Thiocapsa bogorovii: one gene and its partners. The protein of the gene in region 2 binds, or shares a complex with, the protein of the main gene of each other region. Links are inferred from orthologs where the notes say so. Each region holds a gene or a part of one and is shown on either strand. Other genes may lie near its edges. The genes, in order: dnaN, holB and dnaX.

Region 1 (7,584 bases), 2.5 Mb from region 2 along the record:
GAAGTCACGGTTCGGTTGGGGACTGACGGTGTCGATCGAGCCGCCCGACCTCGAAACAAGCGTTGCGATCCTGCACAGTAAGGCCAGCCTTTGGGGAGTGGATCTCCCGGAGGATGTTGCGTTTTTCGTCGGGCGGCGGATTCGCTCGAACATCCGAGAACTTGAAGGGGCGTTGCGGCGCCTCGTCGCGAACGCTCAGTTCACCGGCAAGCCCATCAGCATGGAACTGGCAAAACATGCGCTTCGGGATATGTTGGCCGCACAGGACAAACAGGTCAGTATCGAAAACATCCAGAAGACGGTGGCCGAGTATTTCAAGCTCCGGACTTCCGACATGATTTCGGCGAAACGAAGTCGCTCGATCGCACGCCCGCGACAGATCGCAATGGCGCTCGCGAAGGAGCTGACGAAGCATAGTCTCCCGGAAATCGGTCGAGCGTTCGGGGGCCGCGATCACACGACCGTCCTTCACGCCACTCGGACCATCAAAAACCTTCGCGACAGCGACGCATCGATCGAAGAGGATTACAAAAACCTGTTGAGAACTCTGACCTCATAGCTGTGGATAACGTGTTCACGGAAAACGCACGCAGTTGAAGGCGAGATTTATGCACAGGCTGCCCAGAGGTTGTGCCGGCCATAAGCCAGGTTGACGTGACTGTTTCGTAACGGATTGTGGGTTGCCGCACACTCATGCACAGGCCTTATTACTACAGGTTTTTTAAGTTTCTTAAGTATTAGGAGATCACGATGGAGCTCGTCGTCAACCGTGAAAGTCTATTGCCTGTGCTCAGCAAGGTCGTCGGCGTCGTAGAACGTCGACAAACTCTTCCGATCCTCGGGAACCTGTTGTTGTCGGCGTGCGATGACCGGGTCGACATCTGCGGAACGGATCTGGAAGTGGAGGTCAGAACGAGTTGTAGCGCGTCAGTTCCTCAAGAAGGGGAGACCACGCTGCCTGCGAGAAAGTTGATGGATATTTGTCGGAACCTAGCCGAAGGCACGGAGATCCGGTTTCGACTGAACAAGGAGCGTTGCGTCGTCACCGCTGGACGTGGTCGGTTTACGCTCGGGGTGCTGCCGGCGGCAGACTTCCCCTTGATGGACGCGGAGATCGATGGGGCGGATGTTAAGGTTCCCGAGGGTGTCCTGCGACAGCTTCTCGACAAGACGTCCTTCGCAATGGCCCAGCAGGATGTTCGCTATTACCTGAACGGTCTGCTGGTGGAGTGGGATCGCTCGGGGATTACGGCTGTCGGGACCGACGGGCATCGGCTGGCCAAGTTTCATCGAAGCCTGGATCTGGATCTTTCGGAGCGCGTTCAGGTCATCGTGCCGAGCAAGACGATCCTTGAGCTTCGTCGCCAACTCTCATCCACTGACGAGCCGGTCTCGGTTTCGGTTGGGTCGAGGAGTATTCGTCTGGCGGTCGGCGGGATGGTGATGACATCGAAGCTGGTCGATGGTCGTTACCCGGAATACGAACGGGTCATTCCGCGGGAGCTCGGCAAGGTTGCTCGGGTCAGCAACGATGCGCTCAAGCGAGCTTTGGCACGGACCTCGATTCTGTCGAACGAGAAGTACCGGGGTGTTCGATTGGCGTTCGAGGATGGCGTCCTGAGGCTTCAGGCGCACAATCCCGAGCAGGAAGAGGCGGAGGAGGAGATTGAGCTCGACTACAACGGGGAGTCCGTTGCCATCGGTTTCAACGTGGCTTACCTATCGGACGTTTTGGGGGCAGTCGAGGGTAGTGAGATCGAGGTCCGATTCAGCGATGCAGGGAGCAGTTCGGTGTGGCGCGGCGTCGGCGCCGAGGATGAAACGTATGTCGTTATGCCGATGCGTCTGTGATCGTAGGGGTTGATGGACGGTTTGATCGGTCCGCGACTATTGAGGCTGGGGGTCACGAATCTAAGGAACCTCCGCAGTGTGGATTTGGACCTTCGGAAAGAATCCCATCGGATCCTGCTGACCGGCGCCAACGGAGCAGGGAAGACCACGTTCCTCGAGGCCGTTTATCTCTTGTCCCGAGGCCGGAGTTTTCGGGGTCGCAAGGCAGGATCTTTGACGACGGACGGCGAGACTCGAACCCTGATCGAAGGGGTGTTTCGGGAGGCGGACTCATCGGGCGAGTCGACGCTGGTCTTCGAGCGGAGCAGGCGGGGTAGTCTGAGGCGGTACAACGGTGTCGCGATGGGATCGCTCCCGCCGAGCGACAGCCCGCTCCGGGTCAAGCTCGTGGGTGAGAATCCTCAGGCTCTTTTGGAAGGGGAGCCGATGCTCAGGCGTGGGCTTTTGGACTGGAACGTGTTCCACGTGGAACATCGACTTGGACGGTTGCGGGCCGATCTTCGTCGTGTCCTCGCTCAGCGGAATGCAGCGCTCCGACACGCCGGATCCGGCGTGTCCATCTGGGATCCGACGTTCGTCCAACTTTCCGCCCGTATTACGGAGAAACGCGAGGCCTTCGTAGACCTGTGGCGGACTCAATTCAGATCGCTCGCGAACCACTTTTCTTTCCTTGACGATTTCGAGCTTGTATTCGAGCGCGGTTGGCCCCGAGACAGCGACTTGACCGAAATCCTGGAGCAGGGGCGAAGTGCCGACATTCAGCGCGGGCAAACGCTCGCGGGAGCGCATCGAGCGGATATCGGAATCAGTCGGGACCGCGCTCCACCCCGACTCTCACGCGGGCAGGCAAAGGTTGCCGTGTGCCTTCTTCAACTCGCCGCGGAGCGCGTCCACCGCGGGAAAGGTCTTGCCCCGTCGCTTTGGCTTCTCGACGACATCGACGCCGAGCTCGACACCGCTACGGGCGATCGATTATGGCGCTTGTTCGAGGAAGCGGAGGGACAGCGGATGGTCGCTCGGTTGGGCTACCATCCGACCGAGATCAAGGATGGATCGATCCACCAAGACACGATGTTCCACGTGGAACAGGGTATCGTGACATCCGCTGCCGTCGCCGATCGTCCACCCCCCCCGACGTCCTTGCCTTGATGGCATCACCGGCCGATGTCCTTGATCTGCGCGCAGTACGGCGCCTGAAGCGCTTCGGCCTACGTTCCCGTATAATGGATCGTGCTTCGGGACAGTCTTGCCCCGGCGCCGACTCACCCGACTGCGATGCCCACCATGCTTCCACGAAGCGGTGATACAGTCATCGGCCAACGGCCAAGGGTCGCGCCGCAAGCGCTTGCGCGCCCTCCCACCGATCCATCATCTCGATCACGCCACATGACCTACGACTCAACAAACATCAAAGTCCTTCGCGGGCTCGACGCGGTCCGTAAACGGCCGGGCATGTACATCGGCGACACGGACGACGGTACCGGTCTGCACCACATGGTCTTCGAAGTCGTGGACAACTCCATCGACGAAGCCCTTGCCGGCCATTGCGACAACATTCGCGTCATCCTGCACGGAGACGGCTCGGTGTCGGTAAGCGACAACGGGCGCGGAATACCGGTCGACATCCACTCGGAAGAACAAAGGTCCGCGGCCGAGGTGATTCTCACGGTTCTCCACGCCGGCGGAAAATTCGACGACAATTCCTACAAGGTCTCGGGCGGACTCCACGGCGTCGGGGTCTCGGTCGTGAACGCACTCTCCGATCGCCTTCTCCTGAAGATTGCCAGAGGAGGGCGCCTGTATCAGCAGGAGTACCACCTCGGGGAACCCCAATATCCGCTCAAGCATGTCGGAGACACCGACGCAACAGGAACGGAAATTCGGTTCTATCCGTCTGAGCAGACCTTTACGCACATCGAATTTCACTACGATATCCTCGCAAAGCGACTCCGGGAACTCTCCTTCCTCAACTCCGGAGTCCGTATCGAGTTGTTCGAGGAGGCTACCGGTCGAGAGGACGTCTTCGAGTATCAAGGAGGGATCCGTGCCTTTGTCGAGCACCTCAATCAGAACAAAGAGCCGATTCATCCGAGCGTGATTCACTTCACTGCCGAGCGGCAAACGGTCACGGTCGAGCTCGCAATCCAGTGGAATAACGGCTATCAAGAAACGATCTTCTGTTACACCAACACAATCCCGCAAAAAGATGGCGGTACCCATCTGGCGGGACTTCGGGCCGGGTTGACACGAACCTTGAACGGCTACATCGAACGCGAAGGCCTAGACCGCAATCAGAAGGTCCGGCCGGTCGGCGACGATGCGCGCGAAGGCTTGACAGCGGTCCTCTCCGTGAAGGTGCCTGATCCGAAATTTTCGTCCCAGACGAAAGATAAGCTGGTCTCCTCGGAGGTCAAGGCGATCGTCGAATCGCTCGTGGTCGAGCAGCTGAACATTTTTCTCGAGGAGCAGCCGGGGGAGGCGAAAGCCATCGCCAACAAGATGCTCGAGGCCGCGCGTGCTCGGGAGGCGGCCCGCAAAGCGCGCGAGATGACACGGCGCAAGGGGGTGCTCGATGTGGCAGGGCTGCCGGGCAAGCTTGCCGACTGCCAAGAAAAGGATCCTGCCAATTCGGAGCTGTATCTGGTCGAGGGTGACTCGGCAGGCGGCTCCGCCAAACAAGGGCGTGACCGGGCCTTCCAAGCCATTCTCCCTCTCAAGGGAAAGATCCTGAACGTCGAGAAGGCCCGCTTCGACAAGATGTTGTCTTCTGCCGAGGTCGGGACACTCATCACCGCGTTGGGATGCGGGATCGGACGCGAAGAATACAACCCGGACAATCTGCGCTATCACCGAATCATCATCATGACGGACGCTGACGTTGACGGCGCCCATATTCGGACGCTCCTCTTAACCTTCTTTTATCGACAGATGCCCGAATTGGTCGAACGCGGCCACATTTTCATCGCCCAGCCGCCACTCTACAAAATCAAAAAGGGAAAGCAGGAGGAATACCTGCTCGACGACGCAGCACTGAATGGCGCCATGCTCCAAGCCGCACTCGACGGGGCTAACCTCCATGTCAATGCGGACACCGTACCTTTGGCAAGCACCGCGCTCGAAACGCTCGCGCGTGACTATCAGGTGTTCGTCGGGATTATCAAACGCCTGTCGACACGCTACGACGCAGTATTTCTCGATGAGTTGGCGAAAGCGCCGCCGCTTGACGATGCACTCGTGGGCGATGCTCAAGCTTTTGCCGATTGGCTGAGCGACATGGAGCGACGTTTGAATCAACTCGATTCAATCTCCCTGCATTACCGACTCGCTCTCAGTAGTCCGACATCGCTTCGACCGGACTCTCTGGAGCTGGTTCGATTGATTCATGGTATTCCCGAGAGCCGCATCATCCCTTTGGATTTCTTCCACACGGCGGATTATGCAAGGATCTTGGATTACGGACGGAAGGTCGCTGGATTGATCGAGCCGGGGGCCTACGTCGCACGCGGCGATCGCCGCAAGGAGATCACGGAGTTGGGCGAAGGGATCCGTTGGCTGCTCGCGGAGGCACAGCGTGGGCACAGCATCCAGCGCTACAAGGGCCTTGGAGAGATGAACCCCGACCAGCTCTGGGATACCACCATGAATCCGGAGACTCGGCGCCTGTTACGAGTCACCATCGAGGACGCCGTGGGCGCAGACCAGATCTTCACCACACTGATGGGGGATCATGTCGAGCCGAGACGGGAATTCATCGAGCGCAACGCGCTGAATGTCGAGAATCTCGATGTTTAGAGCGGGTTCGACCCCGGCAATGTGGCGACCGTGGATTCGATCCAGGCTTCCGCCGCAGCATTGATCTCGGTTGCGGTTCGACCGGCGGTGGGAATCGTTGGCCCGATGATCACGTCGATCGTTCCGGGTTCCTTACGGATGCTGCGCCGTCCCCAAAAGTAGCCCGCGTTGTGTGCGATCGGTACGACCGGCCTACCGCTGCGCTCGGCGAGGACAGCTCCACCGATCGCGTAGGGATGGCGGCAACCCGGTGCGACACGGGTGCCCTCGGGGAAAACGATCACCCAACGCCCGCTCTGCAACAGGTGCATACCTTCGCGCACGAGCTCGACGATCGCTCGACGACCCGCGGTCCGATCGATCGGAATACAGCGAAGGCGCTTCAAACCAGCCCCGAAGACCGGGATGCGCATCAACTCCTGTTTCAAGACCCAGCTTTGGCGGATCGGCAACAAAGCCCTCAAGGCGATGATGTCCCATGCCGACTGATGCTTGCTTAAGACAACCGCAGTCTCGACCGGCACCGTCTCCAGTCCGCTGACCCGGTAGTGCAGTCCACAGATCCATCGCAGTGCCCCCAGATTGAGCTTCGCCCACTGCTGTGCGAGCCGATCGAGACCCGATTCCGATACGATCGGACCGAGGACAAGCAGAAGTGTGGAGTAGACGATGACCGATCCGACCAAAAAGACCTCGTAGAGGATGGATCGGACCAGGATCAGAACCGAAAACAGCCCGGAGATCAGTCGATTCCTGAGTGTCGGGCTATCCATAGAGCAGGGCATCGACGGCGGAGGCCAGATCGGCATAGACCGGAACCCCGGCAAGATGCGAGGAACCGCCAGCCACAGTGTCTTCTCCTTTTCCCGTGCGAACCATCCAGGGATCGGCCCCGGCAGCCCTTGCCGCCAGGACATCGCCGAGTGAATCACCGACAAAGGGTACGCCCGGGAGCTTCACCGAAAGGCGCCTCCCGATTTCCTGGAGCATGCCCGGTCTGGGTTTGCGACAGTCGCAGCCGTCATCAGGGCCATGCGGGCAATAGACGATCATCTCGACTCGTCCTCCCTGTTCGGCCAACAGATCCCGAAGCTTGCGGTGCATGCTGTCGAGGTCGGCCGGTGTCAGCAGGCCACGCGCCAAACCCGATTGGTTGGTCGCCACGGCCACACGATACCCCGCGTGCGAGAGTCGCGCGATGGCATCGATACTGCCGGGCAACGGCATCCATTCATCGATGGATTTGACGAAATGTTCCGAGTCCGCGTTGATCACGCCGTCCCGATCCAGGATCACGACCCGCTCACCCATCACTGTTGCCCTCGAAGACAAAGAAGCAGCCTCCCCCTCGTCCGGTCGACGCGTTGATCATTCCTGGAGACGCGAGATGTCTGCGACCAGCAGGAACAGCCCGGCCAGTGAATGGAGCAGTCGAATGCGGTTCTCGCGGATCTCGGGATCGTCCACCATCACCATCACCTGATCGAAAAAGGCCTCGAGATCGCCCTCGAGCTCCGACAAAAGTTGCAACACTCCCATGTAGTCGCGGGCTTGCGCGAGTGGTAAGACCAGAGAAGACAGCTCCGCGACCCGAGCCGCAAGACGGATTTCGGCAGGCTCGTCGAGCAGCTCGCCGTTTGCCTCGAGACGGGCGGAGCCGACCCCGATGTCGATACCCGCTTTGCTTAGAATATTGCGGATTCGCTTGTTCGCTGCTGCCAGGGATGCGGAGCCACTCAGCGCTCTGAACGCCGTCACGGCGGCCAGGCGGGCATCGAGATCGGCGGGTACGGTGACCCCCGTCTGGAGGACCGCCTCGATCGTATCCCCGGCGACGCCACGCTCATGGTAGTAGCCCCGCAGCCGATCGATTACATATCCAAGCGCAGCAGCTTCGACATCCTTGCTCAAGAGCCCGGCCGGATAGCTGGATGCCGCCGA
Region 2 (7,783 bases):
CGATCTGTGCCGTCTTGGCCAACGCGATCACGATGACGGCCACCGCGACGATCGAAATCAGGGTGCTGATGCTGAGGTACATGTCATCCATCGTGCAGGTTCTCCTCTAAACCGCGTTCACTTTCAAAAACAATGTTGTATAAGGGATCTCGCTTGGGAACATCACGCACCGTCGGTCGGTGCGGTTTAGACGAGAAAGCAAAAAGGCGATGCGTCCGCACCGATGCTCCTGACCCGCATGCCGCAAGGCTCACCTCAGGAATCGGTGACGTTCGGAGGCGTTGCGCTGACGTGCAGGACAAGGCCTCGCCGGCCGGTGAGCCAGACCGGGTCGCCCGCATGAATGGGATCTGCGGACTCGGCGTTCCACCGAACGCCGTTGAGGGACACGACACCCGCTCCGCGCACAAAATCGGTCTGTGCCCGTGCCGGGGTGCCTTCCGGCAACACCTCACTGCCGCTCCCGCCGGTTTCCACCTGACCCCGAAACCAGGGCTTGAGGCGATGGCGCGCGAACAACAGAAGCGCGGCGCCGAGTACACCGAAAAGCAGGATCTGTGCGGGCGGGTCGATCGGGACATCGAGGAACAGCAGCAATCCGACCAACAGCGCGGCGATGCCGAAGAAGACGGCAATGACGCCGGGCAGCGCAAGCTCGGACAGGATCAGCACGACACCGATCAGGGTCCAGAGGGAGGCAGGGGTAAAGGTCCAGTCGATCATGGAAAGGCTCGCACCGATCGCTCCATCCGTTGCCGGGATCAGCCGGGACTTTACCATCCGAACGACCGCATGGCATACGCCGATGCCGCCGGACCAGCCGATCTTCGGAAAATCAATCGCGTTAGAGCGCTTGCTCGATCCGTCCCTTGCGAAGAACATACCCCCGAAGTCTACCGTTTCCCGCTTTGCGTGCCCGGGACGCGGAAGCGGATCCCGCATCATTGAGGATAAGACGCATGTTCGAATCGACAAAAGTTGGCCGCTCGGTCAGCAAGGACGACTTCAAAGAGCAGCAGGAACAGCTGCGCACCGAGCTTCTTTCGGCCCAACGCGACCTGAAAGACTCCGATATCCCGGTCGTTGTTCTCATCTCGGGCGTCGAGGCGGCAGGAAAGGGCGAGGTGGTGAACCGGCTGAACGAATGGCTGGATACCCGCGGTGTTCAAACCTTCGCCTTCTGGGACGAGACCGACGAGGAACGCGCGCGTCCGCGCTACTGGCGCTTCTGGCGTTCGATGCCGCCCCGCGGCGAGATCTCGATCCTCTTCGGCGGCTGGTATCAGACCCCGATCGAGCATCGCTTCCAGGGTCATTGCAGCGATGCGGAGCTCGACGGGGAGCTTAACCGCATCGTCGATTTCGAGCGCATGCTGATCCAAGACGGCGCACTCATTCTGAAGTTCTGGTTCCACATGTCCGAAGAGGAACAGAAATCGCGCCTGAAAGAGCTCTCGCGCGACGACAAGAGTCGCTGGAAGATGCTCCCGGACAAGAGCAAATTCTCCGAGCAGTACGCCGCATTCGAGCAGGTCGCCGAGCGTGTCATCCGCCACACCGACCGAGGCGTCTGCCCCTGGTATCTGGTGGAGGCCGAAGACAGGCGTTACCGGGACTTGACTGTCGGCAAAACCCTTCTGCACGCCATCCGCTCGCGGTTGGGAGAGACCCCCTCGGATAGCGTCAAGGCCAGCAGCGGGAGTCCGGAGCTCCCGAGCGGTGCGAATGCCCAGATCACGCTCCTGGATCAACTGGATCTCTCGCTCGCCTTGGACAAGGACACCTACAAGGCGGAGATGAAGCGCCTGCAGACCGAGATCAACGAGCTGGCTTGGAGCGCCTACAACAAGAAGCGATCGACTGTTCTGGTCTTCGAGGGTGTCGATGCGGGCGGTAAAGGCGGCGCGATCCGCAGGATCACGACCGCAGTCGACGCGCGTCTCTATCGCACGATCCCGGTCGCCGCGCCCACCGACGAGGAGAAATCGCACCACTATCTGTGGCGCTTCTGGCGTCACGTCCCGCGGGCGGGCTATATCACCCTCTATGACAGATCCTGGTACGGACGCGTTCTGGTCGAGCGGGTCGAGGGCTTCGCCGGCGATGCCGAATGGCGTCGCGCCTACTCGGAGATCAATCGCTTCGAAGAGCAGCTCGTGGACAGCGGCGTCATCCTACTCAAATTCTGGATCCACATCAGCCAAGACGAGCAGCTCAAGCGCTTCAAGGACCGCGAAGCTGTCCCGTACAAGCAATACAAGATAACCGACGACGACTGGCGCAACCGCGAGAAATGGCCGCAATACAAGGATGCGATCAACGAGATGGTGGTGCGCACCAGCACCAAGCATGCGGCTTGGACCCTGGTGGAAGGCAACGACAAACCCTACGCGCGCGTGAAGGTGCTCAAGACCGTCTGCGACACCGTGCGCGAAGCGCTCAAGCGCGACCCCGAGCCCACGGCCGGTTACCTGCCGTGCGGTGAAAAGCGTCCCGAGGAGGGGAAGAAGGGATCGAACGGCAAGTCGGAGTCATGATCCTAAACCGCGTCCCCGCGAAGGGTTGTGGATACAAAGAACGTCGAGCTCACTCGAAAACGGGCATCTCGCTCCGGACGCGGTTTAGGCGATGGCGAACAGACGGAAGTAATTCTCCCGCGTGATCGAGGCAATCTCTGCCGGATCCATCCCGCGAAGCTCGGCGATTCGGCTCGCGACATGGGCGACCATCTTGGGCTCGTTGGGTTTGCCGCGATGCGGCATCGGCGCAAGGTAGGGCGAATCCGTCTCGATGAGAAGGCGATCGAGCGGAACGCGACGCGCGACGTCGCGCAGCTCCTCGGCATTCTTAAAGGTGACGATCCCGGAAAAGGAGACATAGAAACCCAGGTCCATCCCGGCCTTCGCCATCTCCCAATTCTCTGTGAAGCAGTGCAGCACGCCGCCGACAGCGTCGGCGCCCTCCTCGCGGAGGATCGAGATCGTATCCTTGCGCGCATCGCGCGTGTGGATAATCAGCGGCTTGCCACATGCGCGTGCCGCTGCAATGTGGACGCGGAAACGTTCGCGCTGAAGGGCCGGATCCAGATCGCGATGGAAATAGTCCAATCCGGTCTCGCCGATCGCGACGTTCCGCGGATCCGCCGCCAGAGACACCAGGGTCTCCGCGGTCGGCTCCTCTCCGTGCTCCTGATTCGGATGCACGCCGACCGAAACAGCGATCTGCTCGAAGGGATCGACGAGGCGTCGCATGTCCGGATAATGCTCCAGGTCGATCGAGACGCAGAGCATGTGCGTGACACCGGCATCTGCGGTCGCCTGCACGAGCGCGTTGAAGTTGCCATCGTATCGGCGAAGATCGACACGATCGAGGTGACAATGGGAATCGACGAGCATCCGCTCTCCTAAACCGCGCCCGGTGCGGTATGCGTAATTTGTTGGAATGGCTTGGCCGCGCCAGCTCCGACGACTGTCGGAGTTGGCGCAGTGTAAATTATTGAAAAAGATTAAATTTTAAACTGCGTCTCACCGCGATCGAGGATGTCTCCAAAGCCATACGCACAGTGAAAATGAAGCATATTGCTCTGGACGCGGTTTACATGGTGTGTGTCGGACGATCCGAGTTGAGGGCGCCGACGAGATAGTCCTCGATCTTGCGGCGGGCCATCCCTTTGTCCTGGTCGCTGAACTGCACGCCGACACCGATCGCACGACTGCCCTCGGCACCCGGCGGCGTCACCCAAACCACCTTACCGGCAACCGGGATACGCTCGGTCTCCTCCATCAACTGCAGCAGAAGAAAGATCTCGTCGCCGAGCTGGTAGCGCTTCGTCGTCGGGATGAAGAGCCCCCCGTTTCTGACAAAGGGCATGAATGCGGCGTAGAGCGCAGCCTTGTCCTTGATCGCGAAACTGAGGATACGTTGCTGTCCCGCGAGGGACCCGGTGGACGCGCCCGGTGTCGCCATGGGTCAAGACCTCCTGATGGCTTGGCCCGCGCCGACGCGGAGCCATTCGATCGACAAGGATTCCAAGAGCAATTGGGGGTTCGCCCTGGTTTCCACCAGGGCACGTGCACGCAGGACCCGCTGCAGCAGCCGGTGCAGGGCGGTCGGCTCCAGACGCCCTGCAAGCGCTCGCAAGGCCTCGCGTTGATCCGGGTTGGCGAGCTGCGCCGGATGCTCGCTTGCGGCAAGACGCACCAGGTCGACCAGCCAGCCGGCCAACCAATCCAAGCATAGCCGTGGTCCGAGGCCGTTCCAGGCGGAAGCCTCCACCAGCGGGTCACGCTCCCCGCGCGCGACCGCGAGAAACCCGGCGATCCGCTCACGCCGCTGCTCCAGCCTGGCGTTGTCGAGCTCCTCCAACGCGCGCAGCGGACCGCCGTGCGCAAGGCAGAGGCGCAATTCGGCGGTCTCTTCGGGGATTCGCCCGGACAGCCAAACCAGCGCGTCCGCAGTTGACGGTGTCGGGATGCGGATCTGTCGGCAGCGGCTGCGGATCGTCGCCGGCAGGCGCCCGGGTTGCTCCGTGACCAGAACGATGAGAGCCGCCCCCGGCGGCTCTTCGAGAGTCTTCAGCAGGGCATTCGCGGCAGCGGCGTTGAGATGATCCGCAGGATCCACGAGGGTCACCTTCCATGCGGCTCGGCTCGGCGTCAGTGCGCCCCGATCCACGAGCGCGCGAATCGCCGCCACCGGGATCTCTTCGGATTTCGCATCCGGATCCGGGCCGACGCGCAACAGATCGGGATGGCTCTCGGCGGCGATGAGGGTGCAATCGTCGCAGCGTCCGCAGGCGAGTCCGTCCGCCGTCGGTGCGCCACACAGCATCGACCGAGCCAGCAGCTCGACAAGATGACGTTTGCCGATGCCGCGCGCTCCGCTGAACAAGAGGCCATGCGCGAGCCGACCGTCTGCTTTGGCTCGATCCAGGCGCATCCAATCCTCGGCCAACCAGGGCAAAGGGGCATCCAATGCGAGCGGTATCGGCCCGGTCACGCCTCTTCTCCGGTGCCGGACACATCGACGGTCTCGCCCCGACGGGTCTCGATCAGGGCTCGCAAGGCCTGCTCCACCTGCTCGCCGACGTCGCTCAAGGGTGCAGCCGCATCGATTAGGTAATAGCGTTCGGGGCTCGCACGCGCCCGTTCGAGATAGACCGCGCGCACCGCCTCGAAGAAGTGCAGGGTCTCCGACTCGAAACGATCGGCGGCCCCGCGGCCGCGTGCGCGCGCAAGCCCGAGCGCAGGCGCGAGATCGAAAAGGAGCGTCAGATCCGGCCGCAAGTCGCCCTGCACCAGTGTCTCGAGGGCCGCAATGCGCCGCGGATCCAAGCCGCGCCCCCCTCCTTGATAGGCGTAGGTCGCGTCGGTAAAGCGATCGCAAAGCACCCAGGCACCGGATTCCAGGGCAGGTCGGATCGTCTTGCTCAGATGCTCCGCCCGCGCCGCGAACATGAGGAGCAGCTCGGCGGTCTCGTCCATCCCGGTGTTGCCCGGATCGAGCAGCAAGGCGCGGATCCGCTCGGCGATCGGCGATCCTCCGGGTTCGCGCGTCGTCACGACGCGAAGCCCCATCGAAGCCAGAAGCGTCGAGAGCGGGGCGATGTGTGTCGATTTCCCGGCACCCTCGATACCTTCGAGGGTGATGAAGCAGCCCCGCTCCCGCTTTGACTTCACCGCGCTCGAAAGGCTCATGGCTCACCAAGGATATAGCGGCGAACCGCTCGGTTGTGCGCGTCGAGCGTGGCCGAGAAGACGTGGGTGCCGTCGCCGCGCGAGACGAAATAGAGGCTGTCCCCGTCCGTGGGATTGAGCACGGCATGGATAGCGGCCCGCCCCGGCAGGGCGATGGGTGTCGGCGGAAGGCCGTCGATGACATAGGTGTTATAAGCGGTGGCCTCGCGCAGATCGGCGCGTCGGATGCGGCCCTCGTAACGATCGCCCATGCCGTAGATCACCGTCGGATCGGTCTGCAGACGCATCCCCTTGCGCAGGCGGCGCACGAAGACACCCGCGATCTCCGGGCGTTCATGCGCGGCGCCCGTCTCCTTCTCGACGATCGATGCGAGGATCAGGGCCTCGTAGGGGCTGTCGATCGGGAGCCCGTCGCGGCGACCGGCCCACTCTTCTGCCAGGACCTGTTCCATGCGCTCGAAGGCGCGTTGTAGAACCGACAGACGCGGCGTACCGCGCGGGAAGCGGTAGGTGTCCGGAAAGAGGCGCCCTTCCGGATGCTCGCCGGGGCGACCGAGCTTGGCCATCAGGGCCTCGTCGGAGAGATCCGACAGCTCACCCGTGAAACGATCCTGGGCGTCGATCGCCGCGACCGCCTGCCGGAAGGTCCAGCCCTCGACCAGGGTCACGGGATGCTGAACGACCTGGCCCGAGGTGATGCGCGCCAAGACGTCGACCGGGGTCATCCCGGCGGTCAGCTCGAATTCGCCGGCCTTGATTCGCGCCTGGTCACCTTGCCGGTAGGCCAAGGCGATGAAATAGTAGGGGTGTTTCAGGATCCCCTCGTCGGTCATCCGGCGCGCCAATGTGCGCAGCGAGGTCCCGCGCGGGATATCGATGATCGTACTCTTCTCCGGCAAGGGCACCGGCGCCTTGACGAAGGCGCCGTAGTCGAGCAAGAGACCGACGCCGAGTGCGCCTGCAGCAAGCATCGAAACAAGGAAGGCGCGCTTGATCATGGATCGGGCCATTCAGGTGTCTGTGCCAATCGGCGGATCTGTTTCAAGAGATCGACGGGCAGCCGGTCGGGGTCGAACCCGCGCCCCGCAAGGCGAGCAACCGGCCAGACGCCGATCCGCGCGTTCGTCAGGAAGAGTCCGACGGCATCCTCGAGCATCCTTCGCGAGACGGGGCGCTCGACACAAGCGATCCCGGCCCGCGCCGCCGCTTCGAGTGCGACCGAACGCACCGTTCCGGCAAGGCCGCTGCGCGTCACCGCAGGCGTGGCGAGCGCGACACCGTTCCAGACAAAGAGATTCGTCATCGTCCCGCCCACGACGTCACCGGCGTCGTCGCACATCAGACCCTCGGCGATCTGCGGATCGTCCCATTCCTGTCGGGCAAGCACCGCGTCCAAACGGTTGAGATGCTTGATCCCGGCCAGACGCGAATTCACGGACGCTGGTGTCTCGCAATATCGGATCGCGACACCCCCGTGCGCAAGCGGATCGACGTTCGGAGGCGAGGCATAGGCCAGCAAGATGCGCCGGGGGTGCGGCGAGGCCGGAGGCCGATAACCGCGACCGCCGACGCCGCGGGTGACGATCAGCTTCAGAATGCCATCATCGAGTGCCGCGCAGATCCGAACAGCCTCCTCGCGCAGAACCGATCGCGAGGGCTGCGGGATCCCCAGCCGATCGGCGCCGAGCGCGAGACGCGCCAGATGGCGGTTCCACAGACAAGGCATTCCCTCGCGGATCAGAATGGTCTCGAACAGCCCGTCGCCATAGTGCAGACCGCGATCCCCGACAGGAAGCCGATCATGCTCAAGCCCGTCGACCAAGACGCGTCGAGTCCCGATCGCACCGGAGGCGCTGTCGTCAGCCGACGGATCGTCGATCGGAGAGGAAGGCGACGGACCGACCAAGCGGCGTCGAACTCGATTCGCGAACCGACCCTAGGGTCGGCGGAAAGCGAGGGTCCCGTTGGTACCGCCGAATCCGAAGGAGTTGGTCAATGCGACATCGATGCGCATCTCTCGGGCGGTATTGGGGACGTAGTCGAGATCGCAGTCCGGATCCGGAGTCTCGTAGTTGATGGTCGGAGGC
Region 3 (7,676 bases), 800 kb from region 2 along the record:
GCGATCGCGCTCGAGCAGGTGGAAGGCGATCCGCTGCGCCGACTTCGGCCCGACCCCCGGCAGGCACCGCAAGGCATCGATCAATTGACCGAGAAGCGGGCGCTCGGACACGGCGACGGACCGCGCCTAGAAGGGCAGCTTCATCCCGGGCGGCAAAGGCAACCCGGCGGTCAGCTCGGCCATGTTCTCCTTGGCCTTCTCGGCCACGCGCTGGCTTGCACCGTTCACGGCAGCGGTGATGAGATCCTCGAGCATCTCTTTGTCGTCGCCCATCACACCGGGGTCGATCTCCACCCGACTGACCTGATAGCGGCCGTTCATGGTCACCTTGACCATGCCGCCGCCGGACTCGCCGACGACCTCTTCCAAGGCGAGCCGTTCTTGGGCCAGCTTCATGTCTTCCTGCATCTTCTGCGCTTGCTTGAGCAAGTTGCCGATTCCGCCTTTCATCATGCTGTGTCGCGGGAAACCCCGACCGGATGGCCGAGGCGGGATAGCGCACGGCGCCGAACGCCGTCCATCTCCCGCATCCTCTCTTCTCGGTTGGCTATCTCTTCACAAAGAATCCGTCGCTATGCGACATCGGACCATCCGGTTCTCCGAGCGGAGAACCGACCTAATATCCGCGAAAAACGCCTATCGATCGGCCGGCTCGATACTCCCGGCGATCCAGCTCGCATCGAGCTCGTCCTGCATCGCGCGCGCAACCGGATCCTCCTCCATCGCAGAGACCGCCGCCTGGCGGCGTTCGCCGGTCTCGCGCTCGCGCCGCTGGGCGAGCGTCTCGCGCTGCGGCCGCGCGACCTGGATGTCGAGCTTCACCGCAGTACCCATGGTCTTTTCCAAGGCAGCATGCAGGCGCGATTCCGCACCCGGCGAGCGCAGATGTTCCGCGGCCGGGTCCAAGCCGAGCGAGAGTCGCCCGTCCGCCCAGCCTTTCAGATCGCAATGATGGGCGATCTGGCTCGCGATCCCGCCCAATTCCAGACGATCGACGAGATGCAGCCAATCCGCGTGTGACCCGAGCGTGACCTGAACCGCGGCGCGCGAGGTCTCGGTCGGCGCGTGCGCGGCGGCCCTCGCATGCTGTGCGGGCGCAGGCTCGGCGACGCGCGACTCGGCAACGGGCCTCAGCATCGCGACCGGTGAGGAACCTGGCGAGGAAGCAGGCGATCCGGTCGCAGCGCCGGCGGAGTCGGCCGGGCGGGTCGGACCGCCGTCTGGGATCTCCCGCAAGGTCGAGGGGCGCACCGGCGCTCGCGTCGGCTCGCCGCGGTTGGAGGCCGGTCGAAACGCTAGGGCGCGCAGCAGGACCATCTCGAAACCGGCACGCGGATCCGGGGCGAGCGAGAGGTCGCCCTGCCCGGTCAGCGCCACCTGATAATAAAGCTGCAGATCCTCGGCCGGGAGCCGGTCCGCCAGCGCCGTCAAACGCGCGGCATCCGGATCGTCCGGGGCCAGCGTCTCGGGCACCTGCTGAACCAGTGCCAAGCGGTGCAGCAGCGCGATCAGCTCGCGCAGCAGCTCTTCGAAATCCGGGGTCAGCGAGGCCACGCGTTCGACCTCGGACAAGACACGCGCGCCGTCGCCTGCCGCCAGCGCATCGAGCAGGTCCAGCGTCAGATCGCCGGGTAGGGTTCCGAGCATGGTGCGCACGCCCGATTCCTCGACCCGCCCGCCGCCGAAGGCGATCGCCTGATCGAGCAGGCTCAAGCCGTCGCGCATACTGCCGTCGGCCCCGCGCGCCAGCAACGGCAGCGCGGTGGCCTGAAACTCGAGCCCCTCGGCCTCCAAGACATGCTGGAGTCTGGCGCGGATCTCCTCGGGCAAGAGACGGCGCAGATTCAACTGCAGACACCGCGAGAGCACCGTGATCGGGACCTTCTGCGGGTCGGTCGTCGCGAGCAGAAACTTCACATGCGGCGGCGGCTCCTCCAAGGTCTTCAACAGGGCGTTGAAGCTATGGTTGGAGAACATGTGCACCTCGTCGATCAAATAGACCTTGTAGCGTGCACGGGCCGGGGCATAGGGGACGTTGTCCAGAAGCTCGCGGGTCTGATCGACCTTGGTGCGCGAGGCGGCATCGACCTCGATGAGATCAACGAAACGCCCGCCGTCGATCTCTCGACAGGCCGAGCAGACCCCGCAGGGGCGCGCGCTCACACCCTCCTCGCAGTTCAGCGCCTTGGCGAGGATACGGGCGAGCGTGGTCTTGCCGACACCGCGGGTGCCGGTAAAGAGATAGGCGTGATGGAGCTGGTCGCGATCGAGCGCATTGGAGAGTGCGCGGACCACATGCGATTGTCCGACCAGATCATCGAAGCTCTTGGGGCGCCATTTGCGGGCGAGCACCTGGTAGGACATGCGTAGTTCGAGTCGGACGAATTCCGTGTGGGGCAGAGGCTGAGGTGGATAGAAACGCTCATTCCCGGCGCCGGATCTTCCCGGTGGCCACCGCGTCGTCCATCCGGCTTTGACCGCGCGACCTCGGGCGCCGTGTAGGCGACGGCCGTCGATCCTCATGACATGCGCGGCGTCCTTCGCTCGTCCGTCCCCGATCGAACGGGAATCGAGGCCCCTTTGGACCTTAGGGACGGGGCGGCGGCCGACGCCAGCCACACCCCGGCACACGCTTCAACCGCTGCGGCTGCTCCCTTCCGGGCCTGACCGGGTTCACGGTTTCGCGTTGCGAGGGGACCGGCGCAAGCCACCATGACATCCGAACCGAGGCCAAGCCCCGAATCGACGCGCAAGGTTAACAAAGCCCGAGAGCGAAGACAAACGCCCGACACCCGAATCGACCCGACCGCCCGGGCATGGCAGACTTGTGGTGTCCGACCCGTGGCCGGGTCCGAGCATCCGACACGGCGGAACCCGCCGACTCGGGACCCGTGCAAACAGACCCGCCGAGGCATCCTGATCCCCATGCGTGCTAACGCTCCACTCATCCTTCTACTCGGGACGCTGGTCATCGGCGCCGACGGCAATCTCGCCGCCGAGACCGAGCTCCCCGCAGCCGCGCCCTCCGACACCCAACCGGACGTCTGGAACAGAACCCTCGAGACCGCGACCGACTGGTGGCAACGCTCGCGCGACTTTGCCGACCGAGCGGTCGCCGATGCCAAAGGACTCTTCGCCGACGATCAGGACTTCGCCCAAGTCTGGGGTTCGGTCGTCCCGACACTGGATTCGGCGCTGGCCCTGGAAGAGCGACACGGCGAGCTGCCCGAGAAGACCTGGTTCGGGACCGACCAGCGCTCCAATCGCGAGGAGATCAATGCCCTGCTCGACACCGCGGTGGAGATCCTCTCCACCTCGCCGGTCCAAAACTACCGCGAGCGGATCCGGATCCTCCAAAGCGAGATCGAGAAGGACCGTGCCGAGATCGCCGACGCCCGACAGAAACGCATCGCTGCCCCGGCGGAGTCCACCCTCAAGAAGACGGTCGCCGATTACGATCGACTGATCCAATCGCTGGAGGACGACATCGATCGTCGCAACGGCGAGCTGGCCGCGGTGAAGCGGGAGTTTTCCGACGAGCTGCGCGTAATGGGGCTCGTCCTGGCCGACGATCAACTCGAGCTGCTGCTCTCGACCGTCGTCGGCGACAACATGATCGACCTCGGCATCCTCTTCGACAACGTCAAGGCGGTCACCGCTCAGCTGGAGGTCCTGGTCGCCCAAAGCGGCGAGGACCTGCAGAGCGCGCGACGCTATTACGGCCTCTATGTCGTCCTGCTGCAGGCGCTCAACCGCATGCACCTGCAGATCGAGGAGGCGATCGGGGAGCAGTACATCCCGCAGATCGACGCCATCATCGCGCGTGCTCAGGAGCTCTCCGGCGAGACCCGACAACTCCAGCGCGAGTCGCCGGGGCGCCGGGACGTGCTCGCGGCCAACCTGGAGGCACAGCAGTTGACCGTGCAGGCCGCCGAGATCTATCGCCGCTATCTCAGGGAGCAGGCCACCCAGGTGAAGCAAGCCAGACGGGAGCTCGAGAAGGATATTGCCGCCGCCTGGAACACCTACGAGACCGTCCGGGTCTCCGGCGAGCTGGTGAACCTGGTGCGATCCAGCCAACAGCTTCTCGACGGCCTGATGAATCGGCAGGTCCCGACACTGCGTCCCTTCGAGAACCTGGAGATGCAGCGCGAATTCCAGAAACTCACCGAGCAGCTGCGGACCCGCAGCGCCGGCTGAGACCCACATCCACCATCCGCCCTAGACGGGAACCCGAGACCATGAAGATCGCCCGCTTTCTCGACACCCACGGCACCGTCCATTTCGGCACCCCGATCGACACCTCGCATGCCGTCCGGCTCGGCGGTCACCTCTACGAGGGCCTGACCGAGACTACCGACGAGATCGCGGTGGCGCGCTGGCTGGCGCCGGTCACACCCGTCAACGTCTACGGTATCGGCCTGAACTATCGCGCCCACGCCGAGGAGACCGGGGCCGCCATTCCGTCCACCCCGGTCGTCTTCATGAAACCCACCACGGCGATCACGGATCCGGGCGAGCCCATCATCCTCCCGAATGCCTGCGAGCAAGGCCCCGAGGTCGACTACGAGGCCGAGCTGGCCGTGGTCATCGGTCGCACGGCGCGCGACGTCTCCTTCGCGTCCGCGCTCGATTACGTGCTGGGATACACCTGCGCCAACGACATCTCGGCACGGCGCTGGCAAAAGGAAGGCGGCGCCGGCCAATGGATTCGCGGCAAGAGCTTCGACAGCTTCTGCCCCCTGGGACCGGTCCTGGTCACCGCCGACGAGATTCCGGACCCCCAGGCATTGAACGTCACTTGCACGCTCAACGGAGAGCGGGTCCAGACTGGCCATACCAGCGACATGATCTTCACCATCGCCGAGCTGATCGCATTCCTCAGCCGCGACACCACACTCCTGCCGGGCACGGTCATCATCACGGGCACCCCGCCCGGTGTCGGCTTCGCACGCACCCCGCCGCTGTTTCTGAGCGCAGGGGACCGGGTCACGGTCGAGATCGAGCGGATCGGTGCGCTGGAGAACCCAGTGGTGCAGGCGCAGAGCCTCGCCTGAGGGAAGGTTGGTTACTGGATCTCGGTTTTCGGCCGCAGATTCGGCAGCTTACGAGAGCTGTAGGGTGCACAAGCGCCGTAGGGTGTACAAGCGCAGCCCGGTCCACCAACGCCGGCGCAGGTTCGGTGGACTTCGCTCTCGCTCGTCCACCCTCCCGGCTGGGGTAGGAGGCCCTACAGCGGGTCGTTCCGCGCCTGATCCACACCGCCGAGCGGCAAATGACCGAAGACGATACTGCCCTCGGTTCCGTCGTCGAGGGCGATCTTGCCGATGCCGTTGCGGCCGTCGCTTGCGCGGATGATGTCGGCCCAGCCGCTGCGCCCGTCGGTGCAATAGACGTCGAAGATGGCGTCGGCCGAGCCCGTAAAGGCGTTGTAGCTGCCGCGGCAGCCGTTCCGGCTGCTGGAGACACGGAAATCGGCCATAAAGGGCGAGGAGCGGTAGTCACCGACGTAGACCTCGCCGTCCATGATGACGGCGAAGGGGCCGGAGGTCGAGTAGCCCGGCGGCAGCGGACTCGGTTGGCCGCGGTCGATCTCGTCCAACACCTGGCTCACGCAGGAGGAATAAGACTCCGGATCCAGGTGCGCGCAGAGACGCCGACCATAGTCCATCGGCGAAACGGTCGCGCCGATCCCGCCGAGATGATTCGGCGGCACGAGTCCGCAGGCCCCGATCAAGATCGGCAACAGGGCGACGAGATGGCGTGGGGTCATAAGCGTTCTCCGCGCAAGACGACCGCTAAACCGAGCGGACCGAACGGTTGAGCCGGACCAAATGATCGGTGCCGGTCAAGACGACGTCGATTCCTATTCCTTGCCCGGTGAGCACACCGTCAGTTTAGGCACAATCGCGCCGGTCGGGGAGCATTAAACCGCGCCCAGCGCGGTATGCGATGTTTTTGGATGGGATCGGCCCCGGCGGATTTAACAACCACTGGAGACGGCACGGTTCAAGAGATTAAAAATGATAAAATTCTAACCCGGATGTTTCATAAACCGACACAGCCGACACTGGCCTCGCGGATTTGCGCGGCGCTGGGCGTCACCGAGGGCGATGACCGGGACGCCGCGGGGGTTGAATGGTGGAAATACCGAGCGGCAACGGGCTTGATCAACGGGGCACGAGTAGTTTTGTCGCCGCGCAGGCGTACGATGCCCTGCCCGAGGTGGGCATAGTCGTCGTGCGCGTGCTGAAATCCCCGTGCGGGGATGTATGTGCGTCTAGGCGGGCGCCGCCCGGGGCTGCGCGTTGAAGAGCCTCTCGGTGACCTGCTGCAACAGCGTCTTGACCGGACAGCTCGAGGGCAGGTGCAGGCGCACGCGGTCTTTGTACTGCACCACGCGCACGGCGAGCTTGAACAGTTTGATGATCACGGTGGCAGGCTGGGCGTTGGCCAGTTCCGTGCCGACGAGGACCTCGGTGCGCAGCGTTTGGTGCAAGACGTAAGCGGCGCAGGAGAAGAACAAGCGCATCTGATTGGCCAAGAAGGTGCTGTCGGAAGTGCGATCGCTGGCCAGATCGTTCTTGATCATTTTGATGAAGTTCTCGTCCTGGCCGCGCGCGCAGTACAGATCGCGGTAGACGCACTCGGGACTGGGCAAGTCCAAGGAGGTGACGACGAAGCGGAGGTTGTCGCCGCGCGCCGTCACCTCGGCTTTGAGGATGGTCCGACACGCGCCGGGCCAGGAACCGGCACGGTAGTCAACCTCGTGGTAGGTGCGGGTCCGCTCGGGTACGTCGGCGTCGGCGCGCCGGGCGTTCTCGATGCGCAGCGCATGGAGCTTGCGGGCGTCGGCCAAGAACGGCTCGGCCCGTGGCGTGAGAGCCCGGTTACCCGCCAGGCCGAAGATGAAATCCGTCAACGGATCGGCCATCGCCAAGGCCATCAACTCGGGGTTGGAGAAGTGTCCGTCGCCGCGCAGGATGATGCGTGTGCGTGGCCACGCGGCCCGCAGCCGCTTGAGCACGCGCTTGAGGATCATCGCGTTCTCGGCGCCGGTGGGGCGCTTGCCGGGACGCAGCACCGCGGTGATGAACTTCCCCGAGAGGCCCTCGAAGAGAAACAGCGGCAAGTAGCAATGGTTGCCGTAGTGATGATTGTAGAACGCGAACTCCTGCTGGCCATGGGTGGCGTCTTCGGAGTGGTCCATATCGAGCACGATCACCTGCGGCGCCTTCGGGTAGCTGGCGATGAAGGCCTCGACGAAGGCCTGCGCCATGCGGTAGAGGTCGCGCGCGCCGACCCCATTCTCCAAACGCGAGAAGGTCGGCCCGCTGGCCAGGTCCGTCGTCGCATCCAGCGGCTTGCGCTCCAGCCCCAGCTTGAACAGCGCATCACGGCGCAGCGCATTGGCGTCGTTGCCGTCTTCGTAAGCACAGGCGATCTGGTAGACCCGTTGCGCGATCAGCTCACGCATCGGATGGGTGGTGTAGGACGGATGGCGCCAATCATCGATCGCTGCGCTCAACCGCTCGGTCAGGCCGATCTGCCGATCAACCCCGCGCAGAATCATGGGGCCAAAGTCAGACGACATGGCGCCGCCGTCGAAGTCGCCGCGGACCGTGAAACCGGCGACCGGGGGAAAACGCAGCTGTTCCGGGGTAGACTCGGGCATG

What was found.
Region 1: the proteins of holB (region 2) and dnaN are in contact, whole or in part, in a cryo-EM structure (PDB 8GIZ), measured with the Escherichia coli proteins. The link is inferred for Thiocapsa bogorovii from one-to-one orthologs.
Region 3: the proteins of holB (region 2) and dnaX are in contact, whole or in part, in a cryo-EM structure (PDB 8GIZ), measured with the Escherichia coli proteins. The link is inferred for Thiocapsa bogorovii from one-to-one orthologs.

Annotation. Positions count from the first base shown.
Region 1 is NZ_CP089309.1:2,816,368-2,823,951, forward strand. What follows is about bases 1-2,800. They hold dnaN (DNA polymerase III subunit beta), read left to right. Parts: upstream 1-750; coding sequence 751-1,851; downstream 1,852-2,800. Other genes in these bases: dnaA (chromosomal replication initiator protein DnaA), read left to right, coding at 1-559; recF (DNA replication/repair protein RecF), read left to right, coding at 1,864-2,800. Outside these bases: more of recF, read left to right, coding at 2,801-3,000; gyrB (DNA topoisomerase (ATP-hydrolyzing) subunit B), read left to right, coding at 3,238-5,643; LT988_RS12775 (lysophospholipid acyltransferase family protein), read right to left, coding at 5,640-6,416; gmhB (D-glycero-beta-D-manno-heptose 1,7-bisphosphate 7-phosphatase), read right to left, coding at 6,409-6,954; glyS (glycine--tRNA ligase subunit beta), read right to left, coding at 7,012-7,584. UniProt on the Escherichia coli protein: Confers DNA tethering and processivity to DNA polymerases and other proteins. Acts as a clamp, forming a ring around DNA (a reaction catalyzed by the clamp-loading complex) which diffuses in an ATP-independent manner freely and bidirectionally along dsDNA.
Region 2 is NZ_CP089309.1:5,320,964-5,328,746, reverse strand. The notes cover bases 2,985-5,983. They hold holB (DNA polymerase III subunit delta'), read right to left. Parts: upstream 4,999-5,983; coding sequence 3,970-4,998; downstream 2,985-3,969. Other genes in these bases: mltG (endolytic transglycosylase MltG), read right to left, coding at 5,693-5,983; tmk (dTMP kinase), read right to left, coding at 4,995-5,696; LT988_RS23700 (PilZ domain-containing protein), read right to left, coding at 3,595-3,966; LT988_RS23705 (TatD family hydrolase), read right to left, coding at 2,985-3,395. Outside these bases: LT988_RS23720 (stomatin-like protein), read right to left, coding at 1-91; LT988_RS23715 (NfeD family protein), read right to left, coding at 256-723; pap (polyphosphate:AMP phosphotransferase), read left to right, coding at 960-2,537; more of LT988_RS23705, read right to left, coding at 2,622-2,984; more of mltG, read right to left, coding at 5,984-6,706; pabC (aminodeoxychorismate lyase), read right to left, coding at 6,691-7,518; fabF (beta-ketoacyl-ACP synthase II), read right to left, coding at 7,633-7,783. UniProt on the Escherichia coli protein: Part of the beta sliding clamp loading complex, which hydrolyzes ATP to load the beta clamp onto primed DNA to form the DNA replication pre-initiation complex.
Region 3 is NZ_CP089309.1:4,516,967-4,524,642, reverse strand. Bases 1-2,892 are described here. They hold dnaX (DNA polymerase III subunit gamma/tau), read right to left. Parts: upstream 2,365-2,892; coding sequence 637-2,364; downstream 1-636. Other genes in these bases: LT988_RS20045 (YbaB/EbfC family nucleoid-associated protein), read right to left, coding at 127-450; recR (recombination mediator RecR), read right to left, coding at 1-111. Also shown: LT988_RS20030 (hypothetical protein), read left to right, coding at 2,926-4,200; LT988_RS20025 (fumarylacetoacetate hydrolase family protein), read left to right, coding at 4,242-5,057; LT988_RS20020 (hypothetical protein), read right to left, coding at 5,231-5,773; LT988_RS20015 (IS1380-like element ISTro1 family transposase), read right to left, coding at 6,281-7,675. UniProt on the Escherichia coli protein: Part of the beta sliding clamp loading complex, which hydrolyzes ATP to load the beta clamp onto primed DNA to form the DNA replication pre-initiation complex.